Regions from separate parts of the Rhizobium aouanii genome, predicted to be linked through region 2. Evidence: predicted binding sites of a transcription regulator. Region 2 holds the regulator's gene; the other holds the start of a gene.
The links. The regulator PhoB, encoded in region 2, activates phosphate uptake and scavenging genes when phosphate is short. The targets are predictions, from matches to a motif close to TGTCATNNANCTGTCAT.
Positions count from the first base shown of each region.

Region 1 (12,135 bases), on a different contig from region 2:
TCTCGACCTGCCGTCGCTTGACAGGGAAGCGAAGCCCTATTTCCGCGATGCGCTTCAGCACATGCACCGTGTCGAGACGATGGTTGCAAGCTTGCGCGACGTGATCACATCGGTTTTCGAAGCGAGCAATCTGCTTGAACAGCAAAGACAGGGCACGATCACCCGGCAGCTGGCGGCCTGGGCTGCCATTCTCGCCGTTCCGACGGCAATCGCCGGTATCTACGGCATGAATTTCGACAATATGCCCGAGCTGAAAACCAGCTACGGTTATTTTGTCGTTTTGGCAGTCATCGCTGTCATGTGCATCGGACTTTTCATCCGTTTCAAGCGCGCCCGCTGGATATGACGGATTGCTCGTCGATGGACGACGGTTTCATTTCTTCCCGTCCGCCAGCGCCTCTTTCCGGCGGCGCGGCAGGAGCGATTTGAGGTAGCGCCAGATCGGCGAGACGATATAGCCTGCGACCGGAATAGCGATCAAGCCGGCGACGATACCGACGATGCCCGCTCCTGCGGCCTCGACGATCCAGCTGAGCACCGATGCCAGAGCGGGAATGGCATGCGCGGTCGCCTCGCCGGCATCATGGATCAGATGTGCAAGGCCGCCGATGCCATAGGCTTCGAGGCCGTGAACGATGATGCCGCCGCCGACCCAGATCATGGCGGCCGTTCCGACAATGCCAAGCAGTTTCAGAAAATAAGGCATGCCCGTGACAAGCCCCTTTCCGATCGAACGCAAGAAGGCGCCGATCGGAGAGGCGGTGCGCGCACGCGCCAGCATCAGACCCAGATCATCGGCCTTGACGATAAGCGCCACGCCGCCATAGACCAAGACCGTGATGCCCAGTCCCACGACGGCGAGGATGAGGGCCTGGGTGAACATGCCGCCTGACGGCACTGCGGCAAGCGTAATCGCCATGATTTCCGCCGACAGGATAAAATCCGTCTTGATTGCGCCGGCAACCTTCTCGTCTTCTATCGATTTGGCATCGAGGCTCGTTGCCTCGAGTGCCGATTCATGGGCGTGGGCCGCATGCGGCAGCACCAGCCCGTAGACTTTTTCCACGCCTTCGTAGCAGAGGTAAAGCCCGCCGATCATCAGCAGCGGCGTGATCGCCTGCGGGGCGACGAGACTCAGGATAAGCGCTGCGGGAAGCAGGATCAGCAGCTTGTTCTTCAGCGAGCCGAGCGCGATCCTGCCGATGATCGGCAGTTCGCGCGCTGGCGAAAATCCGGTGACGTAACGCGGCGTGACCGCCGCATCGTCGATGACGACGCCAGCCGCTTTCGCGCCTGCCTTGGCAGCCTGGCCGGCAATATCGTCGAGCGATGCCGCAGCCACCTTGGCCAATGCCGCGATATCATCAAGAAGGGCGATCAGGCCAATACTCATTCGAGCCTCCGTCGGGAAGACAGACTTACACAGTGAAAACGGAAAGCCCGTCAACGAGACGTAGCATCCTCCGGCGGGAAGATGCCACGCAAGGATCGCGACGACAATGGCCGTTATTCAGCCGGCATCGGGCTCAAGCCGCCCTCGTCCAGCGGAGGACGGACCTGCCGTTCCCGTTTCTGAGAAGCCCGCGACAGAACGCTCTGCCGGTTCACGGATTTGCGCTCCTCGTCGATGCGGCGGATCAGAATCTCCGCGCGCTCGACCGAGCCGAGAAGCGCCAGGATCGTGCCGCGTTCAGCCGCGCCGGCATTCGGGCCAAGCGCCAGTGTCTGAGCCCGAAGTTCGGTGACGGTGGGGAGGCTGACATGGCCGGCCGGCATCGAGGGACGAACCACGCCATAGTCGGGCATGATTTCCTGCAAAGAGGCATCGAGCTTGCTCAATGCCTGGTTGACGATCGCCAGAGCGGGCTCGCTGAATTTTTCACGCTTCACGCGCCGGGCGACCTGATGCATCGATTCCGTCAACGCAGCGGTGAAATCCGCCTCCTCGATCAGGCTGGCAACCAGATCGAGTTGCTCGTAAGGCAGATCCTCCTTCATCAGCGATGCGGTGTAGTCGCGAATGTCGCGGCTGAGGATATCGGTGGCGAGATAGTGTTCGCCCGGGTCCGATGGCGCCGACTTGGCAGACCGGGCAATATCCAGGAACATCGCGCCGGCCTGCAGATGCCGCGCGGTCTCCTGCTGGACGGCTGGAACGGCCCGCGCGAAGTCGCTCGTGAGCCTGCGATCGAGGAATTTCGGCGTCGAATAGTCTTCGACATCCTCCGCATCGGTGCGGCCAATACGCGACAAGACACGTTCGAACACGCTGACGAAAGGAAACAGCAGCGCCGTATTGAAGACGTTGAAGAAGGTTGAATAGAGACCGACAGCGACCGGGACCAGCGGAAATGTCTCCTTGCCCTCGATGACGACAGGAACGCCGGGATCGCCGCCGAACCACTGCATCGCCCATGCCAGAACGTCGATCGAGACGAAGAACAAGGGCACGGTGATACAGACGCCGATAATGTTGAAGGACATATGGGCGTAGGCAGCGCGTTTGGCGTTCTTCGACAGATTGAGCGAGGCAATCCAGGAGGTGATCGTGGTTCCGAGATCGGCACCCAGCGAGAAGGCAACCGCCGTCGTCCAGTCAAGGACACCAGCCGCGCCAAGCCCCATGACGATACCGATCGTCGCCGACGAGGAGTGGATCATCGCGGTGACGCCGGCAGCGATCAGCACGCACTTGATCAGGTTGTAATAGGAGTCGGCGGTCAGCGTCGACAGAACGTCCATGACCTCCGGTATGTTGCGCAGCGGCCGAAGGCCGCCGGTCATCAGATTGAGACCGTAGAAAATCAGCGCGAAGCCCATGCAGGCAAGCGCGACGTTGCGGATCCGCTCGCTCTTGGCAAAGCAGTAAACCAGCGAAAAAACGCCCGCAAAGATCAGGCCAAGAGGACCGAGCGGCAAGGCGATCAGGCCGTTTCCGAGCGTCGTTCCGATGTTGGCGCCCATGATGACGCTGATCGCCGGACGCAATCCGACAACACCGGCATTGACGAGGCCGACGACCATGACCGTCATTGCCGTCGATGACTGGATGACGCCGGTGATGAGAGTTCCGGCGATCACGCCCTTGATCGGCGTGCCTGCCGCTTTTGCGAGAAATGCGCGCATCTTGTTGACGGAGAGTGCCTGGATGCCGTTCGACATGAACTCCAGACCGAGCATGAATATCCCCAGCCCGCCGATAACGGGCACAAGAATATCCTTGAAAATGTCGATGTTCATTACGCCTTACCCCCTTGGCGCCAAAATGGCGCGCTTCAACGACGCTCCGCGCCTCACATGCCCGATTTCCTACGGTCGGGGATGTCCCGGCCGCGTATCATGCGCGCGAACGATTTACTGGCTCGCGGATGCATCCTGCTTCAGCCAGTATTTGACGATCTGACTGACGAGCTGCGGCGGCAAAGGCACATAGCCCAGCGCTTCGGCGTCCTTACTGCCTGTCTCGAACGCCAGGCGGAAAAAATCATGCACGCGGCGATAGCGATTGGGCGCCTGTCCCGTCATGGGAACGACAGCAAATGTCGCCCCGCTGATTGGATAGGCCGCCTCTCCCGGTTGATCCGTGAGCGACACCGAAAAATCCTTCGCTTCATCCCATGAGGCGGTGCTGGCGGCAGCCCGCACGCCATCCGGTCCCGGTTTTACGAACTGGCCCGATTTGTTCTGAACAGCGGCATAGGGCAGGTTTGCGCGTTCGACCTGGCCAAAATCGGCATAGGCGATCGCCCCCTTGGTTGCCTGCACTGCGCGAATGAGATCCCCGGTTCCCTCGACACTCGTCCCCACAGGCCAGGCGATCAGCGTATCCGCTCCATGTGCCGCCTTCCATTCCGGGCTTGCCGAGGTCAGGTATTCGGTGAACATGAAGGTGGTGCCTGACCCGTCCTTGCGGGTAACCGGGCTGATTTTCTGATCGGGAAGGCTGATCGCCGGGTTGATCGCCTTGATGGCAGGATCGGCCCATGACTGGATCTTGCCGAGATAGATATTCGCAAGCAGCGGGCCAGTCAGGTTGATACGGCCCTTGTCGATACCGTCAAGGTTGACGGCAATCGCCACACTGCCGAGCACGATCGGAAACTGCTGGCGGCCATGCTTCAAAAGCTCGTCGTGGGAGACAGGCACATCGGTCGCAGCGAAATCCAGCTCCGGCTGGTCAAGGCGCATCAGACCTGCCAGCGAACCGACGAGCTCGTAGTCTACCGTCCAATCGGGTGAGCTGAAGTCGCCGTCATCCATCCGCGCCTTCTCATAGATCTCCGCCCACTTCGCGATGATGGGTGCCGCGAATGTGGAGCCGGCGCCGCGAATGGGCTCGGCCATGGCTGCAGGAGCGATGAAGAGTGAACCGACAATTGCCGCAAGTCCGGCAAAGCGGGCGGCGGTCGTCACTCTGTGGACTTGCCGAAAAAAACGTTCCATCGGCGCTTCCCCCTCGCAACCGTTTACTGCGGACTTCGATCAGAATTCACACCAGATCAGCTCAGGACCGGCCGTACGAACCCCCGTGGTTCAGCCGACAGGAATTCCTGACACCATTAAGTATTTCCATTCATTAACATTTTAATGACAGTTTAGTTTTACGGATTGCTGATTCGGGGCGCAGGACATTCTTTCGCTGATCGATGTCGCTCTAAAAATTCGAAATAAAACCCGTCACTCAACTGACACGTCGGCCGCATTTACAATGTTAAAACAACCCAGCCTACGCCACGGCCAGACATGTCGGGGACAGTGCGGATTGCTTCTGCGTTCGAGGTGCAGGAGGATGCGGCGGCGCTAAAGCGGCAATACCTCGGCTGCAAGCTCCTCCGCCGTCAGCCCCTTGCCGGCACGTTGGCCGGCCTCGCCGTGCAGCCAGACGCCGGCGGCCGCGGCCTCGAAGGCCGGCAGGCCCTGGGCGAGCAATCCGCCGATGATGCCGGCAAGCACGTCGCCTGAGCCGGCGGTGGCAAGCCAGACGGGAGCGTTGGTATTGATGAGCGCACGGCCGTCGGGTGCGGCGATGACGGTATCGGCGCCTTTGTAAATGATCGCGGCATTGGCGCGGCGGGAGGCGGCGACAGCCTTATCCACCTTGCCGAGTCCATCGTCGCCGCCGATATCGGGAAAGAGCCGCGCGAATTCGCCCTCGTGCGGTGTCAACACCAGACGCGGCTCACCTCGGAAGAGATCAAACAGCTGTTGCGGATCATCCTTGAACGAGGAGATGCCGTCGGCATCGAGCACCAGGTGGCGATCGGCAAGGGCCGAGACGAAGCCGCGTGCCCTGGCGCCGATGCCGAAGCCGGGGCCGAGGACGAAGGTCTGCAGCCGCTTGTCGGAGAGCCAGTCGCCGAGGTCGGCCTCGTCGTCGATGGCATGCAGCATGACGGCTGTCAGATGCGCGGCATTGGCGGCCATCGCCGCGCGGGGGGCGGCGATCGTCACCAGGCCGGCGCCGGCCTTCAGGCCAGAGATTGCCGACATGCGTGCCGCACCCGTCTTGTCGGCCTCGCCCGAGAAGACGACCAGATGACCGCGCTTGTATTTGTGGGTTTCCAGTTGCTCGGCCGGCAGCGCACTCTTCCAGGCATCCGGCGTGTTCTCGGCGATGAGGCCGCCTGCCTCAGCCCTGACGATGCGGGCCGGGATACCGATGTCGAAGACCTCCAGTTCACCGCAAAGCTCTCTGCCCGGCATCAGCAGATGGCCGGGCTTGCGGGTCATGAAGGTGATGGTGTTGCAGGCCCGGAAGGCGGCACCCAGCACCTTTCCGGTACGGCCATCGAGGCCGGAGGGTAGATCGATGGCGAGCACGGGAATACTGGCCTCGGTGACGCGCTCGATCAGCGCACGCACATCGGCCGACACTTCGCGGCCAAGCCCCGCCCCGAACAGGCCATCGATGACGACGTCGCCGGTTTCCGGCCGATAGAGGTCGAGTTCCTGTCCCTCAAGCGCGCAGCCTGTGCGGGCACGCGCGGCATCGCCCTTCAGCCTCACGGGATCGCCAAGGTGGAAGAGAGCCACTCTCGCCCCGCTCTCATGCAGGTGACGTGCTGCGACATAGGCGTCGCCGCCATTGTTGCCGGGTCCGCAGAAGACGGCGAAACGCAATGCTCCGGGATGAAGGCGCAGAGCAGCGGCCGCGACCGCGGCACCTGCCCTCTCCATCAGGCCGAAGGAGTCGATGCCGGATGCGGCCGCGGCAGCGTCGACGGCGGCCATTTCGGCAGGCGTGAGAAGAAGGTCGGACAGATGTTTGCTCATCATCCTATTCAATCAAAAAACGCCTAAAAAACAACCGCCTGAAATACCAAAGAGAAGGACTCCATTTAGGCATTTGCCTATATTTTCATCTCAGCGTGATGTTTATTCGCAGTTGCGAAAATACATGAGTTTTTCCGTTTCCGATGGGATTTTGATCGGGAGACAATGTTTTTCCATCTGACCGTCGCCAAAACCACATGGAATTCCCCGCAAACGCGCCGGTTTTGGCAGAATCGACGTGTTTTTTCGACAAGATGGATTTCAAACTGGCACGATATCTGCATCATATCCGGCGAGCGGGAAAATTCCTGCCATAACAAGAGAAGCGGAGAGACATTTTCTCATGAAAAAGATCGAAGCGATCATTAAGCCTTTCAAGCTGGACGAAGTGAAGGAAGCCCTTCAGGAAGTTGGCCTGCAGGGTATCACGGTCACGGAAGCCAAGGGTTTCGGCCGTCAGAAGGGCCACACGGAACTCTACCGCGGAGCCGAATACGTCGTCGATTTCCTGCCGAAGGTCAAAGTCGAGGTCGTACTGGCCGACGAGAACGCGGAGGCGGTCATCGATGCGATCCGCAAGGCGGCGCAGACCGGCCGCATCGGCGACGGAAAGATCTTCGTCTCCAACGTCGAAGAGGTTATCCGCATCCGCACCGGCGAGACCGGCATTGATGCCATCTGACCACTTTGCCAATCGCGCAAAGTCCGTTACCGTCATCGCCGACCTACACCGTCATCGCAAATCGGAGGACACTCATTAATGGCGACCGCAAGCGAAATTCTGAAGCAGATCAAGGAGAACGACGTAAAGTTCGTCGATCTGCGTTTCACCGACCCGAAGGGCAAGCTGCAGCATGTGACGATGGACGTTGTCTGCGTCGATGAAGACATGTTCGCTGATGGCGTGATGTTCGACGGCTCGTCGATCGGCGGCTGGAAGGCCATCAACGAGTCCGACATGGTGCTGATGCCCGATACCGAAACGGTGCATATGGACCCATTCTTCGCCCAGTCGACCATGGTCATCGTCTGCGACATCCTCGATCCGGTTTCCGGCGAGGCCTATAACCGCGATCCGCGCGGCACCGCCAAGAAGGCCGAAGCCTACCTCAAGGCATCCGGCATCGGCGATACGGTCTTCGTCGGCCCTGAAGCCGAATTCTTCGTCTTCGACGACGTCAAGTACAAGGCCGATCCCTACAATACCGGCTTCAAGCTCGATTCGACCGAACTGCCGTCGAACGACGATACCGATTACGAGACCGGCAACCTCGGCCATCGCCCGCGCGTCAAGGGCGGCTATTTCCCGGTTCCCCCCGTCGACAGCGCCCAGGACATGCGTTCGGAAATGCTGACGGTGCTCTCCGAAATGGGCGTCGTCGTCGAAAAGCACCACCATGAAGTCGCCGCCGCCCAGCACGAACTCGGCATCAAGTTCGATACGCTGGTGCGCAACGCCGACAAGATGCAGATCTACAAATACGTCGTGCACCAGGTGGCCAACGCCTACGGCAAGACGGCGACCTTCATGCCGAAGCCGATCTTCGGCGACAACGGCTCTGGCATGCACGTGCACCAGTCGATCTGGAAGGGCGGCAAGCCGACCTTTGCCGGCGACGAATATGCCGGCCTTTCCGAGAGCTGCCTGTTCTATATCGGCGGCATCATCAAGCATGCCAAGGCGATCAACGCCTTCACCAATCCGTCGACGAACTCCTACAAGCGTCTCGTCCCGGGTTACGAAGCCCCCGTGCTGCTTGCCTATTCGGCCCGCAACCGCTCGGCTTCCTGCCGCATTCCGTTCGGCTCCAACCCGAAGGCCAAGCGCGTCGAAGTCCGTTTCCCGGATCCGACCGCCAATCCCTATCTCGCCTTTGCCGCCATGCTGATGGCCGGTCTCGACGGCATCAAGAACAAGATCCATCCCGGCAAGGCCATGGACAAGGATCTCTACGACCTGCCGCCGAAGGAATTGAAGAAGATCCCGACCGTCTGCGGCTCGTTGCGCGAAGCACTCGAAAGCCTCGACAAGGACCGCAAGTTCCTGACGGCCGGCGGCGTCTTCGACGACGATCAGATCGATGCCTTCATCGAGCTGAAGATGGCTGAGGTGATGCGTTTCGAAATGACGCCGCATCCGGTCGAATACGACATGTACTATTCGGCCTGATCGGCCGCGAACACAGAAAGTCCCGGCCCGCCGGGGCTTTCGCCTCCCAGGTCATGGACGCCACTACGGCGCCGCGCGTCTTTCAGACGCGCAAAGGATGCTGTAGAACTTGGAGTGCTGCATAATTTTGTCCTTAAATCGGTTCCGATTTAAGGAATTATGCAGAAGGAGGATATGACGTTCATGTGACGAACTCGCGCAAAAATCTTGATTTGCGCGACACCAATCACCAAATTTGGTGATGAAAGGAAGTCGTACCATGAAAGAAAGAGTAGCAAAGTTCAGTATCGGCGAAGTGGTTCGGCACAAGGTTTTTCCGTTTCGCGGCGTCATCTTCGACGTTGATCCGGAGTTCGCGAATACGGAGGAATGGTGGAATTCCATTCCCGCCGAGGTGCGCCCGAGCAGGGACCAGCCCTTCTATCACCTGCTCGCCGAGAATGACGAAAGCGAATATGTCGCTTATGTCTCCGAGCAAAACCTGATGAACGATGAAAGCGGCACGCCGCTTCGCAATCCGCAGATCTACCAGATTTTCGATCAGGCCCCTTCAGGGCAGTTCAAACCCAAGATGAGCTTCGCCCACTAACCCACTCGTGCCGATCGTTGAATCAAGGCCTCGCTTCTCCCGGCGAGGCCTTTCCTTTGCGCAACAAAAAACCCGGCGCGAAGCCGGGTTTCTGTTTCAAAGAAAGTGGCAGGATTACTGCGCCTTGGCTGCCTTCTGGGCCTCTTCCAACTTCTTGCGGGCTTCTTCGGCCTTCTTCTGCATGCCTTCCTGCAGGCTGCGCTGGCTTTCGGCGAGCTTGGTTTCGGTCACCGGTTCGCCGTCATAAGCGCCGGTGAAGCCTTCGAGCGAAATCTTGATCGGGTTCGGAGCGCGGCGGAAGTTGATCGAGGTGAAGATCACATCGCTGCCCTTCTTGAGGCTGGCGATCATCGCGTCGGTCAGCGGAATTTCGGCGGTGCACTTGTCCGGCAGGCAGACGGCGTAGTCGAGCTTCTGGCCCTTACCGCCGTCGATCTGCATGATGACGCCGGGAGGAACGAGGCGTGCCGTGGGAACCGAAACCTGCAGGAGTTTGCGATTGATCTTGCCGGAAACCGAGATCAGACCGACGGCCGTGACAAGCTGGCCGCCATTGGCGAGGATCAGGTTCTGGACAACACAGATGTCGTTGTCTTCCTGCTTGCTGCAGGTCTTGTACCAGCCAAGCTTCGGCGCACCTGCGGCCTGCGCCGGGGCATCGGCCGGAGCCGGTGCCGCCGCACTCTGTGCGAAGGAGGAGACCGGAGCCGAAGCGGCGCCGAACATCACTGCCAGAACGGACAGTGCTGCCCGCATTTTCTTTTCAGACTTGAACATCATAACGAATTCCGTCTCCTGATATCCGTTCGGGGCAGCGTCTTGCCGCCCCAACCATCGGGTCGTTGACACTCCACCTCTTAAAAAAATAAGGCAAATGCATGACCCCGAAACTTCGGGTTCACCTGTTACATCGCAGCGTTCAAGATATCCAGCATTTCTTTGGCAATTTGAGGAGCATTTCGTCGCGATGCCAAAGAAATCGCCGTTCCGTGTTGGAATCGATCGACCCCATGATAATCTTGGCGTGAATCATGCCCCGTTTTCACGGATCAAGGATTGCCGAATGCTCCGGTTTGTTGTCCCCCTCGTCCTCTCGCTGCTGTGCGGCACTGTCGCTGCCGAGCCGCTGCACGGCATCGCGATGCACGGCGAGCCGGCCTTGCCGGCCGACTACAAGCACTTCCCTTACGTCAACCCCGACGTGAAAAAGGGCGGCAAGATCACCTATGGCGTGGTCGGCACCTTCGACAACCTCAACCCGTTCATCCTCAAGAGCATGCGCACGACGGCGCGCGGCATGTGGGATCCGGATTATGGCAATCTCGTCTACGAATCGCTGATGCAGCGTTCCAGGGACGAGCCCTTCACACTCTACGGCCTGCTGGCCGAAACGGTCGAATGGGACGACGACAGGAGCTTCATCCAGTTCAACCTCAATCCGAAGGCGAAATGGGCTGATGGCCAGCCGGTGACGCCCGAGGATGTGATGTTCACCTTCGAGCTGATGCGCGACAAGGGCCGCGTGCCCTTCGCCAACCGCCTCAACGTCGTCGCCAAGATGGAGAAGGTCGGCGAGCGCAGCGTGCGCTTCACCTTCAACGACAAGGCCGACCGGGAGACGCCGCTGATCTTCGGCCTGTTCCCGGTGCTGCCGAAACATGCGATCGACCCAGAAACCTTCGACCGTTCGTCGCTGACGCCCCCGGTCGGCTCCGGTCCCTACAAGGTGAAGACGGTGAAGCCCGGCGAGAGCATCACCTATGAGCGCGATCCGAATTACTGGGGCAAGAACATTCCCGCCAAGGTCGGCACCGACAATTACGACCAGATCACCGTCCAGTATTTCCTGCAGGACACGACGCTGTTCGAGGCCTTCAAGAAGGGCGATGTCGACATCTATCCCGACGGCAATCCCGGTCATTGGGCCAATGCCTATAATTTCCCCGCCGTCACCTCGGGGGCTGTGGTCAAGGACGTGTTCACACCGAAACTGCCGAGCGGCATGCTCGGATTCGTGTTCAACACGCGCCGGCCGATCTTTACCGATCCCAAGGTGCGCGAAGGCTTGTCGCTGGTGTTCGACTTCGAATGGGCGAACAAGAACCTTTATTCCGGCGCCTATAAACGCACGCAGAGCTTCTGGCAGAATTCCGAGCTGTCGAGTTTCGGCGTTCCCGCCAATGCGGCCGAGCTTGCCCTGCTCGGGCCGATCAAGGACAAAATTGCGCCGGAGATTCTCGACGGCACCTACAAGCTGCCGGTCACCGACGGTTCCGGCCGCGACCGCAATGTGCTGAAACAGGCCGTCGAGCAACTGAAACAGGGCGGCTATACGATCCAGGGCGGCAAGATGCTCAATGCGTCCGGCCGCCAGTTCGCCTTCGAGATCATGACGCAGAATGCCGACCAAGAAAAGCTTGCAGTTGCCTATCAGCGCTCGCTGCAGACGATCGGCATTGCCGCTTCGATCCGCACGGTCGACGATTCGCAGTATCAGAGCCGGACAAACAGCTTCGATTACGACATGATCATGAAGTCCTATACCTCGTCGTTGTCCCCTGGGAACGAGCAACTCGGCCGCTGGTCTTCGGTTGCGCGCACGCGCGAGGGAACCGACAGCTTCGCCGGCGCCAACGATCCCGATCTCGACACACTGATCGATCACCTGCTCAGGGCACGCTCGGCGGAGGATTTCACTGCAGCGGTCCGCTCCTATGACCGGCTGCTGCTTTCCAGCCATTACGTGCTGCCGCTCTATCACATGGACCAGCAATGGGTGGCGCGGAGCAAGCGCATCGGCCGTCCCGACAGCGTACCGCTCAGCGGCTATCAGCTGCCGGTATGGTGGGATACGAGCGCGCAGTAAAACTGGCGAACCGCCGGTCCTCATGCCTCCTTCGGAGGCGCACAGAAATAAGGAAAATCATCATGGAGCGTATCACCATCGACGTCGTCTCGGATGTCGTCTGCCCTTGGTGCTATCTCGGCAAGGCGCGGCTGGAACTCGCCATCGCCGAGGTGCAGGACCAAATCGGCGTCGACATCAACTGGCGGCCGTACCGGCTCAATCCCGACTACCCCAAGGAAGGCGTCGACCAGAAGA
Region 1 is NZ_JBAMYD010000003.1:356,646-368,780, reverse strand. Features, by position in the region: gene V8P77_RS07635 (magnesium and cobalt transport protein CorA) at 1-346, shown strand, start outside; gene V8P77_RS07630 (DUF808 domain-containing protein) at 374-1,393, opposite strand; gene V8P77_RS07625 (Na/Pi cotransporter family protein) at 1,507-3,240, opposite strand; gene pstS (phosphate ABC transporter substrate-binding protein PstS) at 3,355-4,443, opposite strand; gene V8P77_RS07615 (NAD(P)H-hydrate dehydratase) at 4,801-6,273, opposite strand; gene V8P77_RS07610 (P-II family nitrogen regulator) at 6,617-6,955, shown strand; gene glnA (type I glutamate--ammonia ligase) at 7,034-8,443, shown strand; gene hspQ (heat shock protein HspQ) at 8,703-9,032, shown strand; gene V8P77_RS07595 (invasion associated locus B family protein) at 9,147-9,812, opposite strand; gene V8P77_RS07590 (extracellular solute-binding protein) at 10,096-11,898, shown strand; gene V8P77_RS07585 (DsbA family oxidoreductase) at 11,961-12,135, shown strand, end outside.
Region 1: the regulator PhoB is predicted to act here: its motif matches at 4,676-4,692, upstream of pstS (phosphate ABC transporter substrate-binding protein PstS).

Region 2 (12,135 bases):
GATGAAAGGACGCAAGCAAAGAACCGTCGCCTCACCTACTGTCGCCGATATGCCGCCGGTTTTTACAACGCGAGGTGGATTGACCACCAAACTTTGCTGGTCGCTCGACATGATTGATCGGTAGACTTAAAATATCACATTCTAAATCAATAACTTATATTGTCACAAATGTTTCATCGATTTGACATAAAAGGACGAGGCTTCAAGAGCTAAGAGAGTCCCGCCGATGAAAAAAGGCACTGCGAGGGCCTCTCTAAGGCCGCACTCACACAAGCCCAAATGCCGGGAGATTCAAATGAACACCTTTAAGCTCACCGTTGCCGCGCTCGCTGCAACTGCTGCTTTCGCTGGCGCTGCCGTCGCCCGCGACCAGATTCAGGTCGCTGGTTCGTCCACCGTCCTGCCTTACGCAAAGATCGTTGCCGAGTCCTTCGGCGAAACCTTCACCAACTTCAAGACGCCGGTCGTCGAATCCGGCGGCTCGGGCGCTGGTCTGAAGGAATTCTGCAAGGGCGTTGGCGAAGACACCATCGATATTGCGAATTCATCGCGTCCGATCAACAAGAACGAACTGGAAGCCTGCAAGGCTGCCGGCGTAACCGACATCCAGGAAGTCAAGATCGGTTATGACGGCATCGTCTTCGCAACCGACGCTTCCAACCCTGATCTCGCTTACGTTCCTGCCGATATCTACAAGGCCCTCGCAGCCCAGGTCGTCGTCGACGGCAAGCTCGTCGCCAACCCCTACAAGAAGTGGTCGGAAGTCAACCCGAAGCTTCCGGCTGTTGATATTGCTGCCTACATTCCGGGCGAAAAGCACGGCACCCGCGAAGTCTTCGAACAGAACGTTCTCGCTGCCGGCTGCAAGGCCTCTGGCGCAACCGACGTCATCGCCAAGGAAATCGCCGACAAGGCTGCCCAGGGCAAGGCTTGCGTCGCAGTCCGCAAGGACGGCGTCGCCGTTGACATCGACGGCGACTATCCGGAAACCCTCGCACGCATCGCCGCCAACAAGACCGGCGTCGGCGTATTCGGCCTTTCCTTCTATGAAAACAACGCCGACAAGCTCAAGGTTGCGAGCATGAGCGGTATCGTTCCGTCCACCGAAACGATCGCTAACGGCACCTACCCGGTTTCCCGCCCGCTGTTCTTCTACGTCAAGAAGGCACATCTCGGCGCCGTTCCGGGCCTGAAGGAATACGTCAACTTCTTCGTATCCGACCAGATGATCGGCCCTGACAGCCCGCTCGTCGAATACGGCCTCGTTGCCGCTCCGGATGCCGAGCGCGAAGCGATCCGCAAGGAAGTCGAAGCCGGTAAGGCTATGTAATGACTTTTGCCGGCGCGGTGCCTTTCAGCCCGCGCCGGCATTGCTTATGTCCCTGCGCCGGCATGTCCGCTGCAGGGTTGAATTCCTTCTCCATGATTGGAAGCTGAAGGCAGTTGACGAAGCTGCCGGGCTTTTTGGGGCTATGGGCCTGGGGACGTAACGAATGAGCACATCCATCATACTTTTGTGCCTTGTGGTGATCGGAGTCGCCGCCTATCTGGTCGCGCGCAACCGTGCCACGGCGCTTGCCGGAGGCAGATCCTCCTCACTGCATTCACGACCGGCCTATTACGGCGCCTATGCGGCGATCTGGGCAGTTCTTCCCGCCCTCATCGTCCTTGGCCTCTGGCTCTCCATCAGCCCCGGCATCATCCAGTCTTCGGTTCGCAGCGCTTTCCCTGACGACATCAAGGCTCAAGTCTCGGTCGAGCAGGATCTTGGCTATTCGACGGTGGCGACGGTCGCCCGCGGCCTGACGATGCTGACCTCGGATGAAACTGCGGCGGTCGGCAACGATCCGGCTGCGCTTCAGGCCAAGCTCCTCGAAAAGGGCGTGCCGCTTGCCGGCCAGCCGCTGCCTTACATGATCGACGCCGCCAGGACGCTCAACGCCATGAGCATGACGAGCCGCATCGCCATGACGGCGATCGTCTTCGCGCTCGCCGGCGCCGGCGCCTTCTATGCGCTGCGCTCCATCGCTCCGCGCTTCCGCGCCCGCAACCGGGTCGAGCGCGTCATACTCTGGGGCCTGCTGCTCGCCTCCTCGATTGCCATTCTGACGACGATCGGCATCGTGCTCTCCATGCTGTCGGAAGCCGCCCGCTTCTTTGCGGCCGTTCCCGCCATGGACTTCTTCTTCGGCACCGTTTGGGATCCGCGCTTTGCCGGCGCTGGCAGCTCATCCTTCGGTCAGTTCGGCCTGATCCCGCTGCTGCTCGGCACGATCTATATCGGCCTGGTCGCCATGCTGGTCGCCGTGCCGGTCGGCCTCTTTGCCGCCATCTACATGGCCGAATACGCCTCGATGAGGGTGCGCTCGGTCGCCAAGCCGCTGCTGGAAGTGCTCGCCGGCATTCCGACGATCGTCTACGGCTTCTTCGCGCTTGTGACCGTCGGCCCGTTCCTGCGCGATTTCTCCGCCCAGGTCAGCGGCCTTCTGTCCGGCAACTACAGCAATTTCATTCAGGCGCAGAGCGTTTTGACGGCGGGTATCGTCATGGGCATCATGCTGATCCCTTACGTGTCCTCGCTGTCGGACGATATCATCACCGCCGTGCCGCGGTCACTGCGTGACGGTTCGCTCGGTCTCGGCGCCACGCGCTCCGAAACCATCAAGAAGGTGGTCCTTCCCGCAGCCCTTCCCGGCATCGTCGGCGCATTGCTGATGACTGCCTCGCGCGCCGTCGGCGAAACCATGATCGTCGTGCTGGCCGCCGGCGTGGCCGCCCGCATCCAGATCAACCCCTTCGAGCCGATGACGACGGTGACGGTCAAGATCGTCAACCAGCTGACCGGCGACCTTGAGTTCACCTCGCCGCAGACGCTGGTTGCCTTTGCCCTTGGCATCACCCTGTTTTGCATCACGCTTTGCCTCAATATCTATGCGCTTTACATCGTGCGCAAATACCGGGAGCAGTACGAATGACGGATATTGTTTCTCCCACATCAGGCGTCACCGTTTCCAAGGCGCCAGCCCGCCGCGATATCGGCATCAAGCGCCGCTATGCCGCCGAGCGCCGGTTCCAGGCCTATGGCATCGCCGCCATCACCTTCGGTCTCGTCTTCCTCTTCATCCTGCTGTGGACGGTGATCGGCAAAGGTTATACCGCCTTCCAGCAGACGGCGATCACCCTGCCGATCGAATTCGTCGAGAAGACGATCGACCCCGACAATAAGCGCGCGACCGACCCTTCGGTGCTGATCGCCGCCAACTATCCGGTTCTCCTGCGTGACGCGATCGTCAAGCAGCTGAACATCAATGCCTCGAGCCGTCCCGACGTGCGCGATGCAACCGCCATGCTGTCGAAGAGTGCGCCGATCCAGCTGCGCGATATGGTGCTCGCCGATCCGTCGATCATCGGCAAGACGGTCAATGTCACGGTTCTCGCCGACGCCAATGTCGACAGCGCCAACAAGGCCCAGATCGACCTCGCGGTCGATGAGAAGAACCGCAAGGTCAACGACAAGCAGGTCGGCTGGATGAACGAGCTGAAGGCGAGCGGCGCGCTCCACAAGCAGTTCAACACCGGCCTCTTCGTCAACGGCAATTCCAGCCGTCCGGAGGCCGCAGGCCTTGGCGTCGCCCTGATCGGCTCGCTCTACCTGATGCTGATCGTGCTCGTGCTCGCTCTGCCGATCGGCGTCGCCGCCTCGATCTATCTCGAGGAGTTCGCGCCGAAGAACAAGCTGACGGACCTGATCGAGGTCAACATCAACAACCTCGCCGCGGTCCCTTCCATCGTTTACGGTCTGCTCGGTCTTTCCGTCTTCATCAACTTCATCGGCCTGCCGCGCTCGGCCTCGCTGGTCGGCGGCCTGGTGCTGACGCTGATGACCCTGCCGACGATCATCATCGCGACGCGCGCGGCACTGCGCGCCGTGCCGCCGTCGATCCGCGCCGCAGCGCTCGGCCTTGGCGCCTCGAAGATGCAGATGGTGTTCCACCATGTGCTGCCGCTCGCCATGCCCGGCATCCTGACCGGCACGATCATCGGCCTGGCGCACGCGCTCGGCGAAACCGCGCCGCTGCTCCTGATCGGCATGGTCGCCTTCGTCGCCAATGCGCCGGCGACACCGCTCGATCCCTCGACGGCTCTACCCGTACAGGTCTATATGTGGGCCAACGAGGCCGAACGTGCCTTCGTTGAGCGTACTTCGGGTGCCATCATCGTCCTGCTCCTGTTCCTGATCGTCATGAACATGGGCGCCATCCTCTTGCGTCGTCGCTTCGAGCGCCGCTGGTAAACGGAGTTAAACATCATGAACATGTTGACGGAAGCTGCAGTTGAAAAGGCGCTGGATCGCAAGATGAGCAACGTCCCCTATAAGATGATCGGAAAGGATGTCTCGGTTTACTACGGCGAAAAGCGCGCGCTTTTCGATGTGAACCTGAACGTCCGCGAAAACACCGTAACCGCCCTGATCGGCCCGTCCGGCTGCGGCAAGTCGACCTTCCTGCGGTGCCTCAACCGTATGAACGATACGATCGACGGCTGCCGCGTCACCGGCAAGATCACGCTTGATACCGACGATGTCTATGATCCCGATATCGACGTCGTCGAACTTCGCGCCCGCGTCGGCATGGTCTTCCAGAAGCCGAACCCGTTCCCGAAGACGATCTATGAAAACGTCTCCTACGGCCCGCGCATCCATGGCCTTGCCAAGTCGAAGGCCGATCTCGACCAGATCGTCGAAACCAGCCTGCAGCGCGCCGGCCTCTGGAACGAGGTCAAGGACCGCGTGCACGAATCCGGCACCGGCCTGTCGGGCGGCCAGCAGCAGCGCCTCTGCATTGCGCGTGCCGTCGCCGTCAGCCCTGAAGTCATCCTGATGGACGAGCCCTGCTCGGCGCTCGACCCGATCGCCACCGCCAAGGTCGAGGAACTGATCCACGAGCTGCGCGAGAACTACACGATCGTCATCGTCACCCACTCCATGCAGCAGGCCGCGCGTGTCTCGCAGCGCACCGCCATGTTCCACCTCGGCAATCTCGTCGAGGAGAACGACACCGACAAGATGTTCACCAATCCCGACGATCCGCGCACTCAGGACTACATCATGGGTCGCTTCGGTTGATTTTGGCGACACCAAGCCTTCCCGTTATTCGAGGATAAAGCCCCATGGCATCGACACATATTTTTTCTGCCTATGATGATGATCTGAAGTTCTTGTCCAGGCGGATTTCCGAAATGGGCGGCCTGGCCGAACAGATGGTCAGTGAATCCGTCCGGGCGCTCGTCAACGGCGATACCGCATTGGCGCAGAAGGTCATCTCGGACGATGTGATCCTCGATCACGCCGAACGCGAAATCGGCGACAAGGCGATCGTCACGATCGCCCGCCGTCAGCCGATGGCCTCGGATCTGCGTGAAATCATGGGTTCGATCCGCATCGCCGCCGATCTCGAACGCGTCGGCGACCTCGGCAAGAACACCGCCAAGCGCGTCATCGCCGTCCAAAGCACCGGCGTCCCCCGCAAGCTCGCCCGCGGCCTCGAGCATCTGTCCGAGCTGGCGCTCGTCCAGCTCAAGGAAGTGCTCGATGTCTACACCAATCGTTCAGCCGACAAGGCGAATGCGATCCGTGAACGCGACAACGAGATCGACGCGATGTACACCTCGCTGTTCCGCGAACTCCTGACCTATATGATGGAGGATCCGCGCAACATCACCAGCTGCACGCATCTTCTCTTCTGCGCCAAGAATATAGAGCGCATCGGCGACCATGCGACCAACATCGCCGAGACGATCTTTTACATGACGACAGGCGCACAGCCGGAAGGCGATCGTCCGAAGGATGACAGCGCCAACACCGTCGGCGCGGTCACGGAATAACCGCCCGCACAATTAGTTGCGTGCGCGCCCGTCCGGGGCGCGCAAAGAGGTCGCAGCCAATTTCTGAATCTGCGCAGGATGAATTGCTTAAATCACCCCTGATTTAAGGATGATGCGCGAGGAGACCGACACGCATGATCCCGAGAGTTGCAGTTGTTGAAGACGAGGAAGCCCTCAGCGTGCTTCTTCGCTACAATCTCGAAGCGGAAGGCTTCGAGGTCGATACCATCCTTCGTGGCGACGAAGCCGAAATGAGGCTTCAAGAGCGCACGCCCGATCTTCTCATCCTCGATTGGATGCTGCCGGGCGTCTCCGGCATCGAGCTCTGCCGGCGCCTGCGCATGCGGCCGGAAACCGAGCGCCTGCCGATCATCATGCTGACGGCGCGCGGCGAGGAGAGCGAACGCGTCCGCGGATTGTCGACGGGTGCCGACGATTATGTCGTCAAGCCCTTCTCGACCCCCGAACTCGTTGCCCGCGTCAAGGCGATGCTGCGCCGCGCCCGTCCCGAGGTGCTGTCCACGGTGCTGAAATGCGGCGATATCGAGCTCGACCGCGAAACCCATCGCGTCCATCGCAAGAGCCGCGAAGTCCGCCTCGGCCCCACCGAATTCCGCCTGCTGGAATTCCTGATGTCGTCGCCGGGCCGGGTCTTCTCCCGCTCGCAGCTTCTGGACGGCGTCTGGGGCCACGACATCTATGTCGACGAGCGCACCGTCGACGTCCATGTCGGCCGCCTGCGCAAGGCGCTGAATTTTTCCAACATGCAGGACGTCATCCGCACCGTCCGCGGCGCCGGTTACTCGATGGAAGCCTGAGGGCTTTCGTTCTGGTTGCTGACAAAGCCGGCTGACGCCTCTTTCGTCATGCTCGGGCTTATCCCGCTACTGTCCGGTTCGCGGCGATGGACTGCCCCTCATCCGGCTGCCGCCACCTTCTCCCCGCTTGCGGGGCGAAGGGGATATGCCGCGACCTCTCCGTTCCCCACAACCTCTTGCAGGGCACGTCCCCTCGCCCCGTTTACGGGGAGAGGGTTAGGGTGAGGGGCAGCCATCCCATCCGCGCATGAAAAAACGGGCCAATCGGCCCGTTTTCTGCATTCTAACGATGGTTGCCCGCGTTCAGCTCGCCCGCGCTGCCGCCCTGCGGCGTTCGTTGACCGGCTGGTAGGCAAGCTTTTGGTGATAGCCGCAATAAGGCGAATTGTCTGGGGACTCGCAGCCGCAGAAGTGGAAGTCATCCTTCAGCGGATCGCCGACCGGCCACTTGCAGGTACGCTCGGTCAGTTCCGTCAGGCCGAGGCGACGCGAAATCGGCACCACCACATTGCCTCGCGGCACGTATTCCATTTCCTCGATCGTTTCGATCTCGATCTCTTCCTTCAGCATCGTCGCGCCCTGCTGGCGGGTAACGGTGCGGGTCGTGATGCGAGAGGCATAGTTCGGCGCGCGCGGCGCCGATGTGTTGCGCTTCGGCGTTCGCGCCGCGGTATTGGTGCCGCCGGCCTTGGCGCGGCCGGGAAGGCACAGCCGGTGCACTTTGCCGATGACCGCGTTTCTGCTGACGCCACCAAGCTGTGCCGCGATCTGGCTGGCGCTCAGTCCTTCGGCCCAAAGCTTCTTGAGTTTCTCGACCCGCTCGTCTGTCCAGTTCATGCCCTGTCTCCACCTTTTGCGTTGGTGATGGCAGAATCCCTCACCGTTGTCCCGGGAGCTCCGAAACAAGAAACGCTTGATCAATTTTGGTGACTAGTTCCGCCGCATGCAGTCTAGTAATTGATCTTTAACCTAGTGTGAGGCTGACTCCGTGACAAGAGTCGCATGAATCCGGATGAATCGAATTCGTAGTTTTCCCCAACTTGCTGCCCCTGCGTGTCATTTCTGCAATAATGCCTGTTGAAGACTGAAAATGCCGCTGTACACCTGTGCTGCATACGCTAAGGGCGCCGTTTTGTTGACATTGCAGCGCGAAAGGGAAATAGTGCCACTCGCCGCCGCAAGGCGGCATTTTTAATTTTTCGGGCCTGGTTTCCTTAGCCGGAGTCATTGCCCGCCAACTTTGATGGAGATCGCGCCATGGCTGAAGCCGCGCCGCTTTATGACACCTATTCTCGTGCCCCGCTGCGGTTCGAGCGAGGCGAGGGCGTGTGGCTGATCACCGAAAGCGGCGAGCGATATCTCGATTTTGGCGCCGGCGTCGCCGTCACCTCCGTCGGCCACAGCAATCCGCATGTTGTGGGCGCACTGAAGGAGCAGGCCGACAAGGTCTGGCACCTGTCGAACATCTATGAGATCCCCGGCCAGGAGCGCCTGGCAAAACGGCTGACGGATGCCACCTTCGCCGACAAGGTGTTCTTCACCAATTCAGGCGCCGAGGCGCTCGAATGCGCGATCAAGACGGCGCGCCGCTATCAGTTTTCCAAGGGCCATCCCGAGCGCTTTCATATCATCACCTTCGAAGGCGCCTTCCATGGGCGGACGCTGGCGACGATCGCCGCCGGCGGCCAGGAAAAATATCTCGAAGGCTTCGGCCCCAAGGCGCCGGGTTTCGATCAGGTGGCTTTCGGCGATATCGAAGCGGTCCGCGCCGCGATCACCGAGGCCACGGCCGCCATCCTCATCGAGCCGGTGCAGGGCGAGGGCGGTGTCCGTCCTGCCACCACCGAGTTCATGAAGGCGCTTCGCCAGCTCTGCGACGACAACGGTCTGCTGTTGATCCTAGACGAGGTCCAGACCGGCGTCGGCCGCACCGGCAAGCTCTTCGCCCATGAATGGTCGGGCATCACCCCCGACATCATGGCTGTCGCCAAGGGCATCGGCGGCGGGTTCCCGCTCGGCGCCTGCCTTGCCACCGCCGAAGCCGCCTCCGGCATGAAGGCTGGCACGCATGGCTCGACCTATGGCGGCAATCCGCTTGCCATGGCCGTCGGCAGCGCCGTGCTCGACATCATCCTTGCCGATGGCTTCCTCCAGCAGGTGCGCGACGTAGCACTTGTCTTCCGCCAGGGCCTCGCCTCGCTGAAGGATCGTTATCCCGATGTGATCGAAGATGTGCGCGGCGAGGGGCTGTTGCTCGGCATCAAGGCTGCCGTTCCCTCAGCCGAACTGCTGCAGGCGATCCGCGCCGCCCATCTGCTCGGCGTGCCCGCCGGCGACAACGTCATCCGCCTTCTTCCGCCGCTCGTGGTCACCGCCGAGGAAGCCCGCGAGGGCCTTGCCCGCGTCGAGCGCGCCGCCGAGAGCATCCGCGCTTCCAAGGTCAAGAAGACGGCTTGAAGAGATTGCCGCCTTCGGGCGCAGCACAGGTAAGAAGACGATATGAGCCCTAAACATTTCCTCGATCTCTCGGCGGTCACGTCAGCCGATCTCAGAACCATCATGAACGATGCGCTCGCCCGCAAACAGGCCTTCAAGGCCGGCACGGGCGACAAGCCGCTCGCCGGCAAGATGCTGGCGATGATCTTCGAGAAGCCGTCGACGCGCACCCGTGTCTCCTTCGACGTCGGCATGCGCCAGCTCGGCGGCGAAACGCTGTTCCTGTCCGGCACCGAGATGCAGCTTGGCCGCGCCGAGACGATCGGCGACACCGCCAAGGTGCTGTCGCGCTATGTCGATGCGATCATGATCCGCACCACCGAGCATTCCAGGCTGTTGGAGCTTGCCCAGCATGCGACCGTACCTGTGATCAATGCGTTGACGGATGACACCCATCCCTGCCAGATCATGGCCGATATCATGACCTTCGAAGAGCATCGCGGCCCGATCAAGGGCAAGACCATCGCATGGACCGGCGATGGCAATAATGTGCTGCATTCGCTGGTCGAGGGTGCCGCGCGTTTCGGCTATCGCATGAACATGGCCGTGCCCCTTGGCTCGGAGCCCAAGGATCACTATCTGAACTGGGCCCGCAATGAGGGCGCCGAAATCATGCTTTGCCATGATGCCGACCGTGCGGTCGCCGGCGTCGATTGTGTGGTGACCGATACCTGGGTCTCCATGAATCAGGAACATCGGGCCCGGGGTCACAATGTCTTCCAGCCTTATCAGGTCAACGCGGCCTTGATGGCCAAAGCCGGCAATGATGCATTGTTCATGCATTGCCTGCCCGCCCACCGCGGTGAGGAAGTGACGGATGATGTGATCGACGGTCCGCAATCCGTAGTCTTCGATGAGGCGGAAAACCGCCTTCATGCGCAGAAGTCGATTCTTGCTTGGTGCCTGGGCGCGATCTGAACCATAATCGGACGTCGCGAGTCACAAACTCGCGACCGCGCGAGCGAAGGGCACGCTGGCCCATCGCTCGGAAAACCAGGAGTGAAAAGCCATGGCAGAAGCTGCAGCCGCCCTCGGCCAGTTCGATTTCGCCGGCGATGACCATGTCGTCCCTTTCCAGGTGGAGGGGCTGGATGTGCGTGGTCGCGCCGTCCAGCTCGGCCCGATGCTCGATGCGATCCTAGAGCGCCATCATTATCCAGCACCCGTTGCCCGGCTGCTTGCCGAAGTCGTCGTGCTGACGGTGCTGCTCGGCACCTCGCTGAAGTTCGACGGCAAGTTCACCGTGCAGACCAAGGGCGACGGCCCGGTCGATCTTCTCGTCGCCGATTTCTCGACGCCGGAAAATGTCCGCGCCTATGCCCGTTTCGATCAGGCGCTGCTCAACAAGGCCGTCGAGGCGGGTGAAACCGAGCCGGAGCAACTGCTCGGCAAGGGCATTCTCGCCTTCACCATCGACCAGGGCAAGTTCAGCCAGCCCTACCAGGGCATCGTTCCGCTCGACGGCACCACGCTGGAAGAAATTGCCGGGGTCTATTTCCGCCAGTCGGAGCAGATCCCGACGCGTGTCCGCCTTGCCGCGGCCGAACTCTTCGACCGTGACGATGCGGGCAAGCCGCGCCATCGCTGGCGGGCAGGCGGCCTCGTCGCCCAGTTCCTTCCGGAAGCGCCGGAGCGCATGCGCCAGCCGGATCTCCACGGCGGCGACGGCGACACCGGCAGCCGCCCGCATGGCGACGACGACGCCTGGCTCGAAGCGCGTTCGCTGGTCGAGACCATCGACGCCGATGAACTCACCGATCCGCTGGTTGGAACCGAGCGGCTGCTGTTCCGCCTGTTCCACGAGCGCGGCGTGCGCGTCTACGAACCGCGCGCCGTCTTCGATCGCTGCAGCTGCTCGCGCGACAAGATCAAGGGCGTGCTCAAGGGCTTTTCGGCCGAGGAGATCGAGGCCAGCCAGGAAAACGGCGAAATCGCCGTCACCTGCGAATTCTGCTCGACCACCTACCGGTTTGAGCCGGCCGAGCTTCAGCCGGCTGAATAGTTGACACCACTGCTGTCCGGTTCGCGCGAGTGGCTGCCCCTCACCCTAACCCTCTCCCCGTAAAAACGGGGCGAGGGGACGTGCCCTACGAAAGGTTGGTGGGGAACGGAGAGCTCGCGACACGTCCCCTTCGCCCCGCAAGAGCGGGGAGAAGGTGCCGGCAGGCGGATGAGGGGCAGGCCTCGGCAATCTCCCAGGAGCCGGGCGTCGAAGATCTCAGGAACGTGGCGCTGACGGAAAATGACGTCTCAATTGATGCGCCTCAGTTCAGCACGCGCAGCAGCCCAGGCGAATCCAGCGAGAAGGCGGGGATGTCGACATCGAACATCTCGCCGTCGTCCGTTTCCATCTGATAATGGCCGAACATCAGCCCTGAGGGCGTGTCGAGCGGGCAGCCGGAGGAATATTCGTAGGTGTCGCCGGGGCTGAGCCGCGGCTGTTCGCCGACGACGCCGGGGCCGGTCACCTCGTCCACCTGGCCGTTCTGGTCGGTGATGTTCCAGTAACGGTTGACCAGCCGAACGGCTATGTGGGAATTGTTGCTGATGACAATCCGGTAACCCCAGACATAGCGGTCGTCTTCCGGATCGGATTGCTCCTCCAGATAGAACGGCTCGACGACGACTTCGATCTCTCTTGTGAGGGCGCGATACATGCCTTGCACCTTAGTCAAGATATGTTACCCGTATCTTATAAGAGGCCCTGTCCGTCAAGAAACGGAACAATAATCATCGCTGAAATGGCTGCGATCCGCAGGGTTTTCGATCGTTAAGCCTAATTGTCAGTGTTAATTCCGTTGCGGAACGCCGCGGCGGGCAAACTTGTTCCCCCGGCCTCACCCAGTGAGGTCCGGCACGGTCTCACCTTGGTGAGATCCGGCCGAACCCGGGTGGGGTCCGGCCGTTTATGACTGTCGATCAGGCCGAAACCTTGACA
Region 2 is NZ_JBAMYD010000034.1:200-12,334, forward strand. Features, by position in the region: gene V8P77_RS33920 (substrate-binding domain-containing protein) at 296-1,330, shown strand; gene pstC (phosphate ABC transporter permease subunit PstC) at 1,494-2,975, shown strand; gene pstA (phosphate ABC transporter permease PstA) at 2,972-4,294, shown strand; gene pstB (phosphate ABC transporter ATP-binding protein PstB) at 4,310-5,125, shown strand; gene phoU (phosphate signaling complex protein PhoU) at 5,170-5,883, shown strand; gene phoB (phosphate regulon transcriptional regulator PhoB) at 6,018-6,701, shown strand; gene V8P77_RS33950 (GcrA family cell cycle regulator) at 7,005-7,538, opposite strand; gene V8P77_RS33955 (aspartate aminotransferase family protein) at 7,959-9,158, shown strand; gene argF (ornithine carbamoyltransferase) at 9,201-10,115, shown strand; gene V8P77_RS33965 (Hsp33 family molecular chaperone) at 10,207-11,199, shown strand; gene apaG (Co2+/Mg2+ efflux facilitator ApaG/CorD) at 11,462-11,854, opposite strand; gene V8P77_RS33975 (O-succinylhomoserine sulfhydrylase) at 12,117-12,135, opposite strand, start outside.